Regions from separate parts of the Streptomyces sp. NPDC093252 genome, predicted to be linked through region 2. Evidence: riboswitches for the same ligand, from Rfam matches in the RefSeq annotation. Region 2 holds a riboswitch; the other holds the start of a gene.

Region 1 (7,264 bases), on a different contig from region 2:
TCATCAACAACGACCGGTTCGAGCGGGCCGCGGGCGGCGGTGTCTCCGCCGTCGCCACCACCGTCTTCAACGCCGTCTTCTTCGCCGGCGTCGACCCGGTCGAGTACGGGGCCCACTCCTTCTACATCGAGCGCTACCCCGAGGGCCGCGAGGCCACCGTCGCCTGGGGCAGCCTCGACCTGAAGTTCCGCAACGACTCCGGCAACGCGCTGTACATCGACGCCAAGGCCACCAACACCTCCATCACCGTCAGCTTCTACGGCACCAAGAAGTACGACGAGGTCGAGTCGGTCACCGGCCCCCGCACCAACGTGGTCGAGCCCGGCACCCGCGAGGGCGCCGCCGACCAGTGCGTCCCGCAGACCCCGCTCGAAGGGTTCGATGTCGCCGTCGACCGGGTCTTCAAGAACGGCGGCCAGGAGGTCAAGCGGGAGACCTTCAACACCCGCTACACGCCCCGTGACGAGGTCACCTGCGACGCCTGACACCCGCCCGGAACCGGCCCCGCCCCGGGCCGGTTCCGGGCAGAGCGCGTCAAAACCGCACAGGTGCACGCATCACCGCAGCCGCTCCGGGTACGCAACGCCGATGAGGCTGAGTGTGATTGACGCGGGTTCGAACACCGTGCGGCTGGTCGTCGCGGACACCAAGGACGGGGTACCGCTCCCCGTGCACACCGCGAAATGGAAGCTGCGCCTGTCCGAACAGGTCGGGACGGGCGGGGCGCTCGGGGAGGCGGCCACCGAACAGCTCGTGCAGTCCGTGGCCAGGGCCGCCCGGACCGCCGCCCGCTGGGGCGCCCCGCGCCCGCTGGCCTTCGCCACCGCCGTCGTCCGCAACGCCCCCGACCGCGCCGAGGTGCTCGCCGCCGTCCGGGACCGCGCCGAGGTCGGTCTGCGCGTCCTGCCCGGCGAACTGGAGGCCGAGCTGACCTTCCTCGCCGTCCGGCGCTGGATGGGCTGGCGGGCCGGGCCGCTGGCCCTGTTCGACATCGGCGGCGGCACCCTCGAAGTGGCCTTCGGCCGGGGCCGCACGCCGGACTTCGCGATCTCCCTGCCGCTCGGCGCGCGACGGCTCACCGACGACTTCCTCGCCCACACCGACCCGCCCGCCCCGGCCGACATCCTCGCCCTGCGCCGCGAGGTGCGCCACCAACTGCGCGACGCCGGGGCACGGATCCGCTGGGAGCATCCGCACACCGCCGTCGGCACCTCACGGACCTTCCAGCAACTGGCCCGGCTGTGCGGGGCCGCGCCGGGGCGCCACGGTCCGTTCGTCCAGCGGGAGGTGGCCCGCGGTGCGTTGCGCTCCGCCATCGACCGGCTGGGGGCGCTGCCCGCCGGTGAACGTGGGGAACTGCCCGGGATCTCGGCTCCGCGGGCGCGGCAGAGTCTGGCCGGGGCGATCGTGGGGCACACGGCGATGAAGCTCAGCGGGCTGAAGACGCTCGCGGTGTGCCCGTGGGCGCTGCGGGAGGGGATTTTGTTGCGGTACTTGGAGGATGGGCCGGAGTGGTGGGGGGATTCTTTTACCGGGTAGGGGGGCTCCGGGTGGGTGGGTAGGTGCGGGTTGTGGGGGTTTTGCGCAGTTCCCCGCGCCCCTGGGTGGGGGGTGGCTGGGTGGAGTGGGTGGGTGCGGGTTGGGGTCGCTCTTCGCGCAGTTCCCCGCGCCCCTCAGGTGCGCAGGTTGCCGGGCCCTCTCAGGTGTGCAGGTTGCCGGGCCCATGGTTGGGGGGTGGGTTCATGTTGTCGGTAGGAAGGTCACCTGGGGGGAATTGGTTCGGGGGTGGATGGTTACCTCGGTTTGTACGCCGTACACCTTGGCCAGGAGGTGGGGGGTGAGGACCTCGGTGGGTGGGCCGGAGGCCGTGACGCGGCCCTCGTGGAGGACGTAGAGGCGGTCGCAGTAGTACGCGGCCAGGTTGAGGTCGTGCAGGGCGACCAGGACCGTGGCGGGCAGGTCCCGCAGCGCGGCGAGGACGGCGAGCTGGTGGCGGATGTCGAGATGGTTGGTCGGCTCGTCCAGCACCAGCAGCGCCGGCTGCTGGGCGAGCGCGCGGGCGATCAGCACCCGCTGCCGCTCACCGCCGGAGAGCTGGTCGAAGGGCCGGTCGGCGAGCGCGGCGGCGTCCACGGTGTCGAGCGCGTCGGCGATCAGGCGCAGATCGTCCCCGGTGTCGCCGTCCAGGAGGCGTTTGTGCGGGGTGCGGCCCATCGCGACCACCTCACGCACCGTCAGATCGAAGTCGGCGCCCGCCTCCTGCACCACCGCCGCCACCGTCCGGGCCAGCCGCCGCACCGGCAGCGTCCAGGCGTCCGCCCCGTCCACCCGGACCGTGCCCGAGGCCGGGCGCAGCACCCGGTACACGGCCCGCAGCAGACTGGACTTGCCGCTGCCGTTCGGGCCGACCAGGCCGATCACCTCGCCCTGCCCGGCGCGCAGCGACACCTCCTCCACCAGCCGCCGGGCGCCCGCGCTGAGCGTGACCGTGTCCACGACGAGTTCGGCCGGGCTCATGCCCCTCCTCGATCCGTACCGCGCCGGGCGTCCCGGCGCATCAGCCACAGGAAGAACGGTCCGCCGCACAGCGCCGTGAGTACCCCGACCGGGATCTCCAGCGGCGCGGCCACCGTCCGGGCCGCCACATCGGCCCAGACCAGGAACACCGCCCCGCCCAGCGCGGCCGTGGGCAGCACCCGGCGGTGGTCGCCGCCCACCAGCAGCCGCACCGCGTGCGGCAGCATCAGGCCGACGAAGCCGATCGGCCCGGCCGCTGCCACCAGCACCCCGGTGACCAGCGACAGCAGCACGAACATCCGGGCCCGGAACCGGGCCACGTCCAGCCCCATCGTGGTCGCCGCCTCCTCACCCGCCAGCAGCAGATTCAGATTCCTGGCCTGCGCCAGCAGCACCGCGATCCCCAGGCCCAGCGCGGCGGACGGCAGCCACAGCGTGTTCCAGTTGACCCCGCCGAGCCCGCCCAGCGTCCAGGCCAGCACCTCGCGCGCCTGGTTGCCCCGGTCGGCGGTGAGCAGCAGCAGATTCATCGCCGCGGTGAGCACCGCCGCGATGGCCACCCCGGCCAGCACCAGCCGTACGGAGGTGATCCGGCCGCCGGTGCGGGCGGTGGCGTACACCAGCAGCAGTGACCCCAGGGCGCCCGCGAAGGCCGCCCCCGACAGCGACACCGGCCCCAGCACGGTCAGTCCGAACACGATCACCATGACCGCCCCCAGCGACGCCCCCGAGGACACCCCGAGGAGATAGGGCTCGGCCAGCGGATTGCGCAGCAGGGCCTGCATCGCCGTTCCCACCACCGCGAGCCCCGCGCCGACCACCGCGCCCAGCAGCACCCGCGGCGCCCGCACGTCCAGCACGATGGTCTCCCGGGCCCCGGACCAGTCCGGCTCGACCCAGCCCGCGCCCAGCGCGTGGGTGACGATCCCCCACACCTGCCCCGGCGGGACCCGCACCGAGCCGATCGCCAGCCCCGCCGTCAGGGAGACCAGCAGGAGCAGGGTGAGGGCGAGCAGCGTCCCGGCGAGGGTCAGCCGCCGCCCCGTCGCCCCGGCCCGGTCGGCGACGGGCACCGTCACTCGAAGCGCTCCGGGTGCAGCGCGGGCGCCAGGTCCTCGACCGCGTACGCCGACCGGATGCCGACCAGGGCGGCGGTCAGCGGCAGCACCGTGAAGCGCCGGTTCTTGATGGCCGGTACGTCCGCGAGGGCGGGCTGCGCCAGCAGGAACTCCTTCTTCCGCTCGACGCTCCCGGCCCCGGCGTAGTCGTAGATCGCGATGACCTCGGGCCTGCGCTCGACGACCTGCTCCCAGGAGACGTCCCCGAAGACCTCGTCCAGGTCGGCGAAGACGTTCTCGCCGCCCGCCAGCCGGATCAGCTCGCTGCCCAGCCCCTTGCCGCCCGCCGTGAACGCCGACTTGTCGCCGCTGTCGTACACGAACACCGGCACCGGATCCGCGCCCCGCACGGCCGCGGTCGCCTTCGCCACCCGGCCCTCCAGCTCGGCTATCAGGTCGTCCGCCCGCTCCGGCACCCCGAAGATGTCGCCGACGGTGCGGATCTCGTCGTAGGTGTCCTTCATGGTCACCGACTGGTTCTCGGCGCAGTACTCGCGGTTGAGGTAGGTGTCGATGCCCGCGTCGGTGAACGCCTTCCGGGAGCGGCCCTCGTTGTCGGCGAAGGCGCTGCCGTAGCCGCCGTAGACCAGGTCGGGTTCGGCCTCCAGGACCGTCTCGAACGACGGTTCCTTCTCGGCCAGTTCCGGGATCGCCTCGAAGTCGGCCCGCAGTTCGGGCAGCACCGCCGAGTCGGGGAACGCGGTGCCGGCCATCCGGTCCTTCAGGCCCAGCGCGAGCAGCAGTTCCGCCGGGTGCTGGTGGATGGTGACGACCCGCTCGGGCGGCGCGTCGTAGGTCGTCGTCACCCCGCAGTTCTCGACGGTGAGGGGGAAACCGGCGGCCGAAGCGGCCGAGGTGCCGGACGGTTTCGGATCGGTGGCCTGCTCGCCGGAGGCGCCGCAGCCGGTGGCGAGCAGCACCGCCGACAGGGCGAGCGCCGCGACCCGGGCGGGCATACGGGCAGGCATACGGGCAGGGGTGGACAGCGGGGGACGGAACGGGCCGTCGTACACGGTGAAGCCTCCTGGGGAGTCCGCGCTCCTCGGAACGGGCCCGCGACAGGCCAGTGTCCTGACTCCCGGATCGACGTTCTCCCCCCGCCTTCCCGCGCCGCGCGCAGTGGCATGCCGAAGGGTGCACTCCCCGGTCACAGTGGCGGGACCGTGCCGGACTCGCACCGGCTTCCTGATTCCCGTCGCGGTGTTGACCTCGTGATCCTACGTTCCGTCCGGCCCTGGTCAAAGGTCGGGCATGTCACACCCCGCGCCCCACCGGACCCCTTACGCCTCGCGGACCGCCCGCAGCACCAGCCGCTCCGCCTCCTCGTCGTAAGGGCGGCCGTCGAAGCCGCCGAAGATCTCCACCCGGCCGAACCCGGCCTCCTCGGCCAGCCGCCGCAGCTCCACCGCGCTGTACACGAACCACACCAGGGTCGCCCGCGTCACCCGCTCGCCCCGCACCAGCACCCAGTCGCTGCGCAGCCGCGCCCAGTCGTCCAGCACGGTGTCCGTCTGCACCATCAGATCCTCCCCGCGCCGCACCACCTTCGGCGGCGTCACCCGGCGGGCCAGCAGTTCCTTGCCCGCGAGGTCCAGCACCAGCGTGCCGCCCGGCACCAGGCAGTCGTACAGGGTGCGCAGCACCCGCGCGTTGTCCGCCGGGTCCTCGAAGTAGCCGAACGAGGTGAACAGATTGAGGACGACGTCGAAGGCGCCGGGCGCGGAGTACGCGCGGGCGTCGGCACGGACATGGGTGACCTCGGCGCCCGCCTCCGCCGCCCGCGCGCGGGCCCGGTCCAGCAGGGGCGCGCTGCGGTCCACCCCGGTCACGGCGTGACCGGCCAGGGCCAGCGGCACGGTGAACACCCCGGCACCGCAGCACAGGTCCAGGACGCGCGAGCCGGGCGGGAAGGCCAGCAGCGGGGAGTCCGCGACGAGTTCGGCGGCCTGGGTGCGGCGCTGTTCGGAGAAGAGGAAGTCATGGAACTCCGACCAGAAGTCGTCGTCCTGGAAGCCGCCGGTCCGGGTCATGAGGGTTCGGTCTCCTTGGTGGGGGTGGGGGACTCGGTCCCCTGGGCCCGGGTCTCCTGGGCCTGGATCTCCTGGGTCCGGGTCTCCTGGGTCCGGGTCCCCTTGGTGGGGGAGGGGGTCTGGGCCTCCTGGGCCGTGGCGGGGGCCCGGGTCCCCTTGGTGGGGGTGGGGATCGCCCCGGTGGGCCGGGGGCGGCGGCGCAGGGTCAGCAGGAGCGGGGGCAGCAGCAGGCACTGGGCGGCGGCCAGCAGCCAGAACGCGCCAGGGTTCCCGGCCTGTTCGCCGAGTCCGTAGAGCTGGCCGCCGACCACCCCGCTCGCGCCCGCGCCGAGCCCGGCCGCCAGCCGCTGCTGGCCGAAGACCACCGCGTCGGAGCGTGGGCTGCGGGCCAGCGCCTCCAGGTCGTTCTTGAGGAACAGCACGATGTCGCCCAGCGTGATCAGTGCCCCGCCCGCCAGCAGCGCCGGACGGCTGCCGACCGCCAGCACCGCGAGCCCGCCCGCCAGCCCGGCGAACCCGACCGCGAGGGCGAGCGCGTACGGCATCCGGCGGATCAGGTCCGACGCGAGCGGCTGGACGACGATCACCAGGGCGAAGCACAGCAGCAGCACCAGGCTGTAGAACTCGGTCGACGCCCGCTCGACCGCGTACACCGCCAGGAAGTGCTGGAAGTGGAAGTAGAGGTAGAAGGCGAGGACGTTGGCGGCGAAGGGGAGGGCCGCGATCCCGGTCAGGAGCCCGCCCGGCACCCCGCCCGGCCGCCCCTCGCCGACCGCGGGGAGCCGCGTGTGCCCGAGGGTGACCAGCGCGAACAGCGCGGTCACCGCGACGAACAGCCCGCCCGGCGCCGACAGCACGAACGGCCCGGCGACCAGCGGACCGACCGCCATCCCGGCGTTGAGTGCCGCGTTGCCCGCCGACAGGAACGCCGGTCGGCGCTCCTCGGCCACCCCGTGCACCAGATACGCCTTGTTGGCGGGCAGATACAGCGCCGCCCCGCAGCAGGTCAGGATGAGCGCCGGGACCGCCAGCGGCGGCCAGCGCAGCGCCGCCAGCATGCCGAGGAACCCGGCCGTGCGGATCACCAGCGCCCACAGCATCGTGCGGCGCAGCCCGATCCGGTCGGCCAGCGCCCCGCCCGCGATCCCGCCGGAGAACTGCACCAGCGCCGCCGCCGCGAGCACCACCCCGACCGTGCCGAGCCCCATCCCCAGCCGCTCGTGCAGGAACACCGACATGAACGGCAGCACCATGAAACTGCCGAGCGGGATCAGGAACGAGCTGAGCAGGAGGAAACGCAGGGGCCCGGAGAGGGCGGCGAGCCACCGCCCACCCGGAACCACCGCACTCATCCGCCGGCCACCCGGGAACCGGGCCCGGAACTGGGCCCGGAACTGGGAGCGGTGCCTGGACCGGGACTTGGACCCGGACCTTGACCGGAACCGGGACCTTGACCGGGACCCGGACCGGAACCGGGACGGGAACCCGGACCTGGACCTTGACCCGGACCGGAGCCGGGGCCGGGGCCCTGACCCGAACCGGGGCCGGAACCCGGACCGGAGCCGGGGCCGGAACCCAGACCCGGACCCGCACCTGGAC
Region 2 (7,264 bases):
GGATGCTTGTGCAGCAGGAAACCGAGGTCGGTGGCGGGACGTCCGGGTGCGCCGGTGGTGGTGATGGTCAGGAACATGCGGAGGGCCTCTCCGGCCGGGGATGGGTGGACAGGTGGGCGGATAGGTGGGCGGATAGGTGGACAGGTGGGTGGTCGGGGTGACGCCGTGCGCGCGAAAGCCCCCAGGACTGTGATCCTGGGGGCTGGGCAGGACGACGGTCCTACCTTCGCACGCGGGTACGGGCGTCCGCCTGCGGATATCGCGGGGGTGGGGGCGCCGGGCGGCGCGGGGGCCGCTACGACGAGGGGAGCTGCGACTGCACCTGTGCCGAGATCAGCTCCAGGTGGTCCAGGTCGTCCAGGTCGAGGATCTGGAGGTAGATCCGGCTCGCACCGGTCTCGGCATAGCGGCCGATCTTCTCGACCACCTCGGCCGGGGATCCGGCCAGGCCGTTGGTCTTCAGCTCGTCCACCTCACGGCCGATGACGGCGGCGCGGCGGGCGACCTCCTGGTCGTCCTTGCCGACGCAGACCACGAGGGCGTTGGAGTAGACGAGGTCGTCGCCCTTGCGCCCGGCCTCCTCGGCGGCGGCCCGCACCCGGGCGAACTGGCGCTCGCTGTCCTCGATGGAGGCGAACGGCATGTTGAACTCGTCGGCGTAGCGGGCGGCCAGCCGCGGGGTGCGGGTGGCGCCGTGGCCGCCGATGAGCACCGGGACCCGGGACTGGGCGGGCTTGGGCAGCGCGGGCGAGTCCTTGAGCTGGTAGTAGGTGCCGTCGAAGTCGAAGGTGTCGCCGACGGGGGTCTCCCACAGCCCGGTGACGATGGCGAGCTGCTCCTCCAGCCGGCCGAACTTCTCCTTCGGGAAGGGGATCCCGTACGCCGCGTGCTCCTCGGCGAACCAGCCCGCGCCCAGGCCGAGTTCGATCCGGCCGCCGGACATCTGGTCCACCTGGGCCACCTGGATGGCGAGGACGCCGGGCAGCCGGAACGTCCCGGCGGTCATCAGGGTGCCGAGCCGGATCCGCCGGGTCTCGCGGGCGAGGCCGGCCAGGGTGATCCAGGCGTCGGTGGGGCCGGGCAGCCCGTCGACCGAGCCCATCTTGACGTAGTGGTCCGAGCGGAAGAAGGCGTCGAAGCCGAGATCCTCGGTGGCCCTGGCGACCGTGAGCAGCGTGTCGTACGTGGCCCCCTGCTGGGGCTCGGTGAAGATGCGCAAGTCCATGGCGCCCATCCTGCCTCCTGGCCCCCCGCCGGACCGCGCGGGCCCACCCCGGGGCGCCGCTCCTCGGTCGGGTGAACTTCGTCCGGGCCCCCGGGGCGGGGTGCCGGGTCCAGTGACCCGCTTCCGCGGTGATCGTTGGCTCGGGCGGAGCCGGAGCGACCGGCGCCCGCACCCGGCCGCCGGACGCCGGGGCGACGTTTCTGAGCGGCCCTGTCGGGGGCCATGGGCCGAGGAGGCCGTCATGTCCGAGGAATCCGGGGAAACCGTGCCGCACCAGGGCGGACCGGCCGAGCCGAAGGGCCTGTTGCAGCAGATGGAGGAACTGATGGCGGCGCTGAGCGCGGATCTCAGCGCCCTGGACGCGGACCTCCAGGCGGCGGCTGCGACGGAGGGCGCACCCGGCGGAGCGAGCGGATATGACCGGCGGAGCGGGACGAGCGGGCAGAGCGGGCAGGACGGGCGGGGGCTCGGCGCGTCGGGAGGGTGAGCGTGCCCGGTCGGCACCGGACGCGTAGCGCAACCGGGCGACCGGCCCACCGTCCCGACCGAGCGTCGGACCGGATGCCCACCGTCCCGACCGAGCATCCGACCGGATGCCCACCGTCCGACCGGCGGGCCTGGGCCGACCGCCGCCAGGGGCCCCGGGCCTCCCGGTCCGGGCGGCCTCGCCCCTGGGCCTCCCGGGCCTCCCGACCCGGCCCCGGGGCCTCCCCGGTCGGCCGACCTCACCCCGGGCCTTCCCAAACCACCCCCGGGCCACCCCGGCCCCCTGGTCTAGCCCGCCTCGCGCTGGGCGAGGGCCGCCGCCTCGCGGTCCGCGAGTTTGCGGAGCATGTCCCGGATCCGGTCGCGGGACTCGTCCGCCGCGTCGATCGCCTCCATGCACTGCCAGTACGTCCCCTCGTCGGCCGCCGAGCTGGCCACGCCAACCAGGGCTATCCCCACCTCGCCGAGGAGTCCGCCGAGGTACATCAGGGCCTGCCGGGCGTCGCCCAGCTCCGTGAGCTGGGCCGCGCGCAGTTCGCCCGGGGCGAGCTTCGGCTCGTCCAGCACTCCGCAGCCGCGGCCCGCCAGTTCGGTGAGACCGAGGGCCTCACCCCGCAGCTCCGGCGGTCCGAAGACCGCGAGTCTGCTGCCGATCGCCTGTGCCAGACACTGCGCCTGCCACACCTCTGCCAAGGTCTCCGATATGCCGCCGTCCACCGCCAGCGCCCGCCTGCTCGTCACGATGAGCCGCACCGCGTCCATGGGCTGCCCCGTCTGTCCGCCCGAACTCCGCTGTCCACTACCCAGAGTGAGGGTGAGTGAGACGAAAAGCCAGAGGAAGACGGAAATCTGCGGACACTAATTCAGATTCGCCCCACGAATTGATTACGGAGGGTAGTAACGGAGTGATCGAGTCCCCGAGTTGTCCGGACTCGTCTGGCTTTTCGCCGACCGCCGCCCCCGTCACTCACGGCACAGCGGCCCGTGCGGAGCGGGGTGCTCACGGCGCGGGGCGCCGGGGCGGTGCTCACGGCGCGGGGAAGCGATGTTCGTTGCGGTCGATCTTCGCGTCCAGCGCGGCGAGCGGATCCACCCCGAGCACCTCGCACAACTGGAGGAGATACGCCAGCACATCGGCGACCTCGTCCCGCACCCGGTGCGCGGTGTCCGGGTCGTCCATCACCCGCGCCGACTCCTCCGGCGTCAGCCACTGGAAGATCTCGACCAGTTCGGACGCCTCCACGCTGAGCGCGGAGACCAGGTTCTTGGGTGTGTGGTAGCGCTGCCAGGCGCGGGCCGCCGCGAACTCGGCGAGGCGGCGCTGAAGGGCGGCGAGGTCGGGCCGGGCGGGGTTTCCGTTCCGGTCGTCGGGGGTGTCACTGTCGCTGTCGCTCATGGGACTCACGGATCAAGGATGTCGGTGTCGGGTGTGGTCAGTGGCCGGGCGCGCCCATGCCCGCCATCAGGCCCTGCACTTCCGTGCCGGGCGGGGTGAGCAGGAACACATTGCGGTCCACCCGGTGCATCCCGCTGTTCAGGCCGAAGACCACGCCGGTACTGAAGTCCAGGACGCGTTTGGCGACATCGGGTTCGGCGCCGGTGAGGTCGAGCAGGACCGGGATGCCGGACATCAGGGTCTCGGCGACCTCGCGGGCGTCGGCGAAGATATTGACCCGCAGCACCACGAAGCGGCGGCGGGCCTCGGTCTCCGCGTCCGGCAGCGCCCGGTGCCCGACGGCCGACGGCCAGGCGTCCCGGCCGCGCAGCGGAACGACCTGGGCGAGCCCCTCCCACTGTTCATCGGTGACATCGCGTCGGTTCACCGGCTCCCCCGATCCGTCTCGTCGTGTCGTGCCATGCGCCGTGTCGTGCCTCGGCACGGCCTGCACCAGCCATTCTTACGCCAAGTCACCCGTTCGGCCCACCAACGACACGGTGTGCGACCGACTCGTACAAAGGTGTGACGTACTGCATAGGGTCCGGCCGGGAAATCCGCGGGTGCGGTGACGATTTTCGGGCACGCGTCCGTATCTCCTGTCGTACCGCGTCGTACGCCGTCGTACGAGTCCGTTCGTGTCAGGAGGCCGCATGCCCTTCTCCCGCACCAAGGTGGGAAGCATCTTCGTCTTCGGTGCCATGGGTCTGACCCTCACCGCGCTCGCCTACCCGGCCATGCTGGGGGTGGAGACCACCACCGAGGACCAGAACCGGATCATCGCCAACACCCCGTGGGGGCCGCTCACCGAGGCGGACCGGGACTTCGTGGTGAAGGTCCGGGCGGCGGGGCTGTGGGAGTACCCGCTGGGCGAACTGGCCATGGAGCGGGGGACGACGGCGGAGATGAAGGAGGCGGGCAAGCATCTGATCGTGGGGCACGCGGGGCTGGACGAGCTGTGCCGCAGGATCGCCCCCGATCTGAACATCACCCTGCCCAACCAGGCGAGCCCGCAGCAGCAGCAGTTCGTGGCGACGGTCGCCGCCGAGCAGGGGAAGTCCTTCGACTCCACGGCCGTGCAGATCATGCGGGTCACCCACGGCCAGATCTTCCCGGTGGTCGCCAAGACCCGGGCCAACACCCGCAACACCCTGGTCCGCCAGCTCGCCGACCTCGCCAACGACACCGTCCTGGACCACATCACCGTCCTGGAGAAGACCGGGCTGGTCAACCACGACCAGGTCAACTTCCAGCAGACGACCTCGCCCAAGCTGCCCAAGGACCAGCTCACCCCGCCGCCCCCGCAGCCCGGGGTGCCCGTGGTGGTGCTCACCCCGCGCCCCGATCTGGGGATCAACACCGCGAATCCGGCGCCGAGTCCGTCGGCGGCGACGGGGGCGGAGGCAGGGGCGGCGGCGGGGCAGACCGGCTGACCCCGCGGTCCGGGCCCGCTTGTCACCGTCCGGTCCGCGCACTACTGTCACCTCGCCTTGGTGAACGGGAAATCCGGTGCGGAACCGGTGCGGCCCTCGCCACTGTGATCGGGAAGTCCTGCTCCGGCCCTCACGGGCAGCCACTGGGTCCCTCGGGACCCGGGAAGGCGGAGCACGGGCGGTGGTACCCGTCAGCCAGGAGACCGGCCAAGGCGCGTCGTCCATCCACGAGGTGCTGGAGAGGGTCTGCTGAGCCATGCACATAGCCGAGGGTTTTCTGCCCCCGGCGCACGCGATCGCCTGGAGTGTCGCGTCGGCGCCGTTCGTCGTCCACGGAGTGAGAACACTCACCCGTGAGGTCAAGGAGCATCCCGAGAGCACCCTGCTGCTCGGGGCGTCCGGGGCCTTCACCTTCGTCCTGTCCGCGCTGAAACTGCCGTCGGTCACCGGGAGTTGCTCCCATCCGACCGGCACCGGTCTCGGCGCCATCCTGTTCCGGCCGCCGATCATGGCGGTGCTGGGCACCATCACCCTGCTGTTCCAGGCGCTGCTGCTGGCCCATGGCGGGCTCACCACGCTGGGCGCCAATGTCTTCTCCATGGCGATCGTCGGGCCCTGGGCCGGGTATGCCGTCTACCGGCTGCTGCGGCGGTCCGGCGCGCCGCTGATGGCGGCGGTGTTCTGCGGCGCGTTCGCCGCCGATCTGTCCACCTACTGCGTGACCAGCGTGCAGCTCGCGCTGGCCTTCCCCGACCCGGGCAGCGGATTCCTGGGCGCGCTCGCCACGTTCGGGTCCATCTTCGCCGTCACCCAGCTTCCGCTCGCGGTGAGCGAGGGGCTGCTGACGGTGCTGGTGATGCGGCTGCTGGTGCAGTCCAGCAAGGGCGAGCTGACCCGGCTGGGCGTGCTGGTCACCGGTACCGGCAAGCGGCAGGCAGAGGGACCGGAACAGGCGGTGGCGCGGTGAAGCGGAACACGAGGATCAAGCGGATCAAGCGGATCAAGAAGAGTACGAGGATCAATCTGCTGTTGCTGCTCGCGGTGGCCGCGCTCGCCGTGCTGCCGCTGGCGCTCGGGCTCGGGGACCACAAGGAGGAGCCGTTCGCCGGGGCGGACGCCGAGGCCGAGACGGCGATCACCGAGATCGAGCCGGACTACGAGCCCTGGTTCTCGCCGCTGTACGAACCGCCGTCCGGGGAGATCGAGTCGGCGCTGTTCGCGGTGCAGGCCGCGATCGGCGCGGGGGTGCTCGCGTACTACTTCGGGCTGCGGCGCGGGCGGCGGCAGGGCGAGGAGCGGGCGGTGGCACCGCCGGTGGAGTCCTCGGGTGACCCCGCCGCGCGGGGCTGAGGCCGGGTGCTGCCGATCGACGCGGCGGCGCACGGCAGCCGCTGGCGCCGCCGTCATCCCGTCGACAAGGCCGTGCTCGGTTTCGGGCTGACCGCGCTGGCGATCTCGCTGCCGCCCTGGCCCGGTGCCGTGCTGGTGCTGCTCACCGCGCTGGTGCTGCTGCTGGGCCCGGCCGGGGTGCCGGGGCGGCGGCTGTGGCGGGCCTACCGGGTGCCGCTGGGGTTCTGCGTCACGGGCGCGCTGCCGCTGCTGGTGCGGGTGGGCGGAACCGGCGGAACCGGCGGCTTCGTGGGGCTCGCCGAGGGCGGGCCGGTGCGCGCCGCCGAACTGCTGCTGCGGACCTCGGCGGCCTCGCTGGGGGTGCTGCTGTTCGCGTTCACCACACCGATGTCGGATCTGCTGCCCCGGCTGGTGCGGGCCGGGGTGCCGGCGCCGGTGGTGGATGTGGCGCTGGTGACGTACCGGATGAGTTTTCTGCTGCTGGACTCGGTGCGGCGGATCCGGGACGCGCAGGGCGCGCGGCTCGGGCACACCACCCGGGCGGCGCGGTGGCGGTCGCTGGCCGGGCTGGGGGCGACCGCGTTCGTCCGGGCCTTCGACCGGGCGGCCCGGCTCCAGTCCGGGCTGGCCGGGCGCGGCTACGACGGCACGCTCAGGGTCCTGGTCCCCGAGACCCGGGTGTCCGTCCGTTTCACCGCGGTGAGCGCGGCGCTGCTGCTGGCGCTGGCCGCGCTGACCCTCGTCCTGGAAAGGCCCCTGAGATGAACGCCCCCGCCGCCCCCTCCCTCCCCCTCGTCGCCCTGCGCGGTGCCGGTTTCGCCTACGAGGAGGGGCCCCCGGTGTTCGGCGGGCTGGACTTCGCCGTCGCCGAGGGGCGGGCGCTGGCGTTGCTCGGGCGCAACGGCAGCGGCAAGACCACGCTGATGCGGATGCTCAGCGGCGGACTGCGCCCGGCGTCCGGGGAGCTGAGGGTGGAGGGGCGGGTGGTCTCGTACGACCGGGCGGGGCTGACCCGGCTGCGGACCACCGTGCAGTTGGTGGTGCAGGATCCGGACGATCAGCTCTTCGCGGCGTCGGTCGGACAGGATGTGTCGTTCGGGCCGCTGAACCTGGGGCTGCCGGACGCGGAGGTGCGGGCCCGGGTCGCCGAGGCGCTGGCGGCGCTGGACATCGCCGCGCTGGCCGACCGGCCGACCCATCTGCTCTCCTACGGCCAGCGCAAACGGACCGCCATCGCGGGCGCGGTCGCGATGCGGCCCCGGGTGCTGATCCTGGACGAGCCGACCGCCGGACTCGATCCGGACGGACAGGAACGCCTGCTGGAGACCCTGGCCG

The links. Region 2 has a riboswitch for cobalamin ahead of AB0O01_RS16085 (energy-coupling factor ABC transporter permease). Riboswitches for the same ligand answer to the same signal wherever they lie in the genome.
Region 1: another riboswitch for cobalamin. It lies ahead of AB0O01_RS02680 (ABC transporter substrate-binding protein); the one in region 2 lies ahead of AB0O01_RS16085 (energy-coupling factor ABC transporter permease).

The regions. Positions count from the first base shown of each region.
Region 1 covers NZ_JBFBEM010000001.1:654,610-661,873, reverse strand. The annotation lists gene AB0O01_RS02700 (VanW family protein) at 1-485, shown strand, start outside; gene AB0O01_RS02695 (Ppx/GppA family phosphatase) at 589-1,539, shown strand; gene AB0O01_RS02690 (ABC transporter ATP-binding protein) at 1,741-2,517, opposite strand; gene AB0O01_RS02685 (iron ABC transporter permease) at 2,514-3,590, opposite strand; gene AB0O01_RS02680 (ABC transporter substrate-binding protein) at 3,593-4,603, opposite strand; cobalamin riboswitch at 4,700-4,826, opposite strand; gene AB0O01_RS02675 (class I SAM-dependent methyltransferase) at 4,916-5,665, opposite strand; gene AB0O01_RS02670 (MFS transporter) at 5,662-7,017, opposite strand.
Region 2 covers NZ_JBFBEM010000007.1:18,396-25,659, reverse strand. The annotation lists gene AB0O01_RS16120 (3' terminal RNA ribose 2'-O-methyltransferase Hen1) at 1-77, opposite strand, end outside; gene AB0O01_RS16115 (LLM class F420-dependent oxidoreductase) at 296-1,225, opposite strand; gene AB0O01_RS16110 (hypothetical protein) at 1,467-1,712, shown strand; gene AB0O01_RS16105 (DUF6099 family protein) at 2,000-2,473, opposite strand; gene AB0O01_RS16100 (nucleotide pyrophosphohydrolase) at 2,739-3,107, opposite strand; gene AB0O01_RS16095 (cell division protein SepF) at 3,145-3,534, opposite strand; gene AB0O01_RS16090 (DUF4142 domain-containing protein) at 3,800-4,579, shown strand; cobalamin riboswitch at 4,621-4,806, shown strand; gene AB0O01_RS16085 (energy-coupling factor ABC transporter permease) at 4,836-5,546, shown strand; gene AB0O01_RS16080 (energy-coupling factor ABC transporter substrate-binding protein) at 5,579-5,929, shown strand; gene cbiQ (cobalt ECF transporter T component CbiQ) at 5,936-6,694, shown strand; gene AB0O01_RS16070 (ATP-binding cassette domain-containing protein) at 6,691-7,264, shown strand, end outside.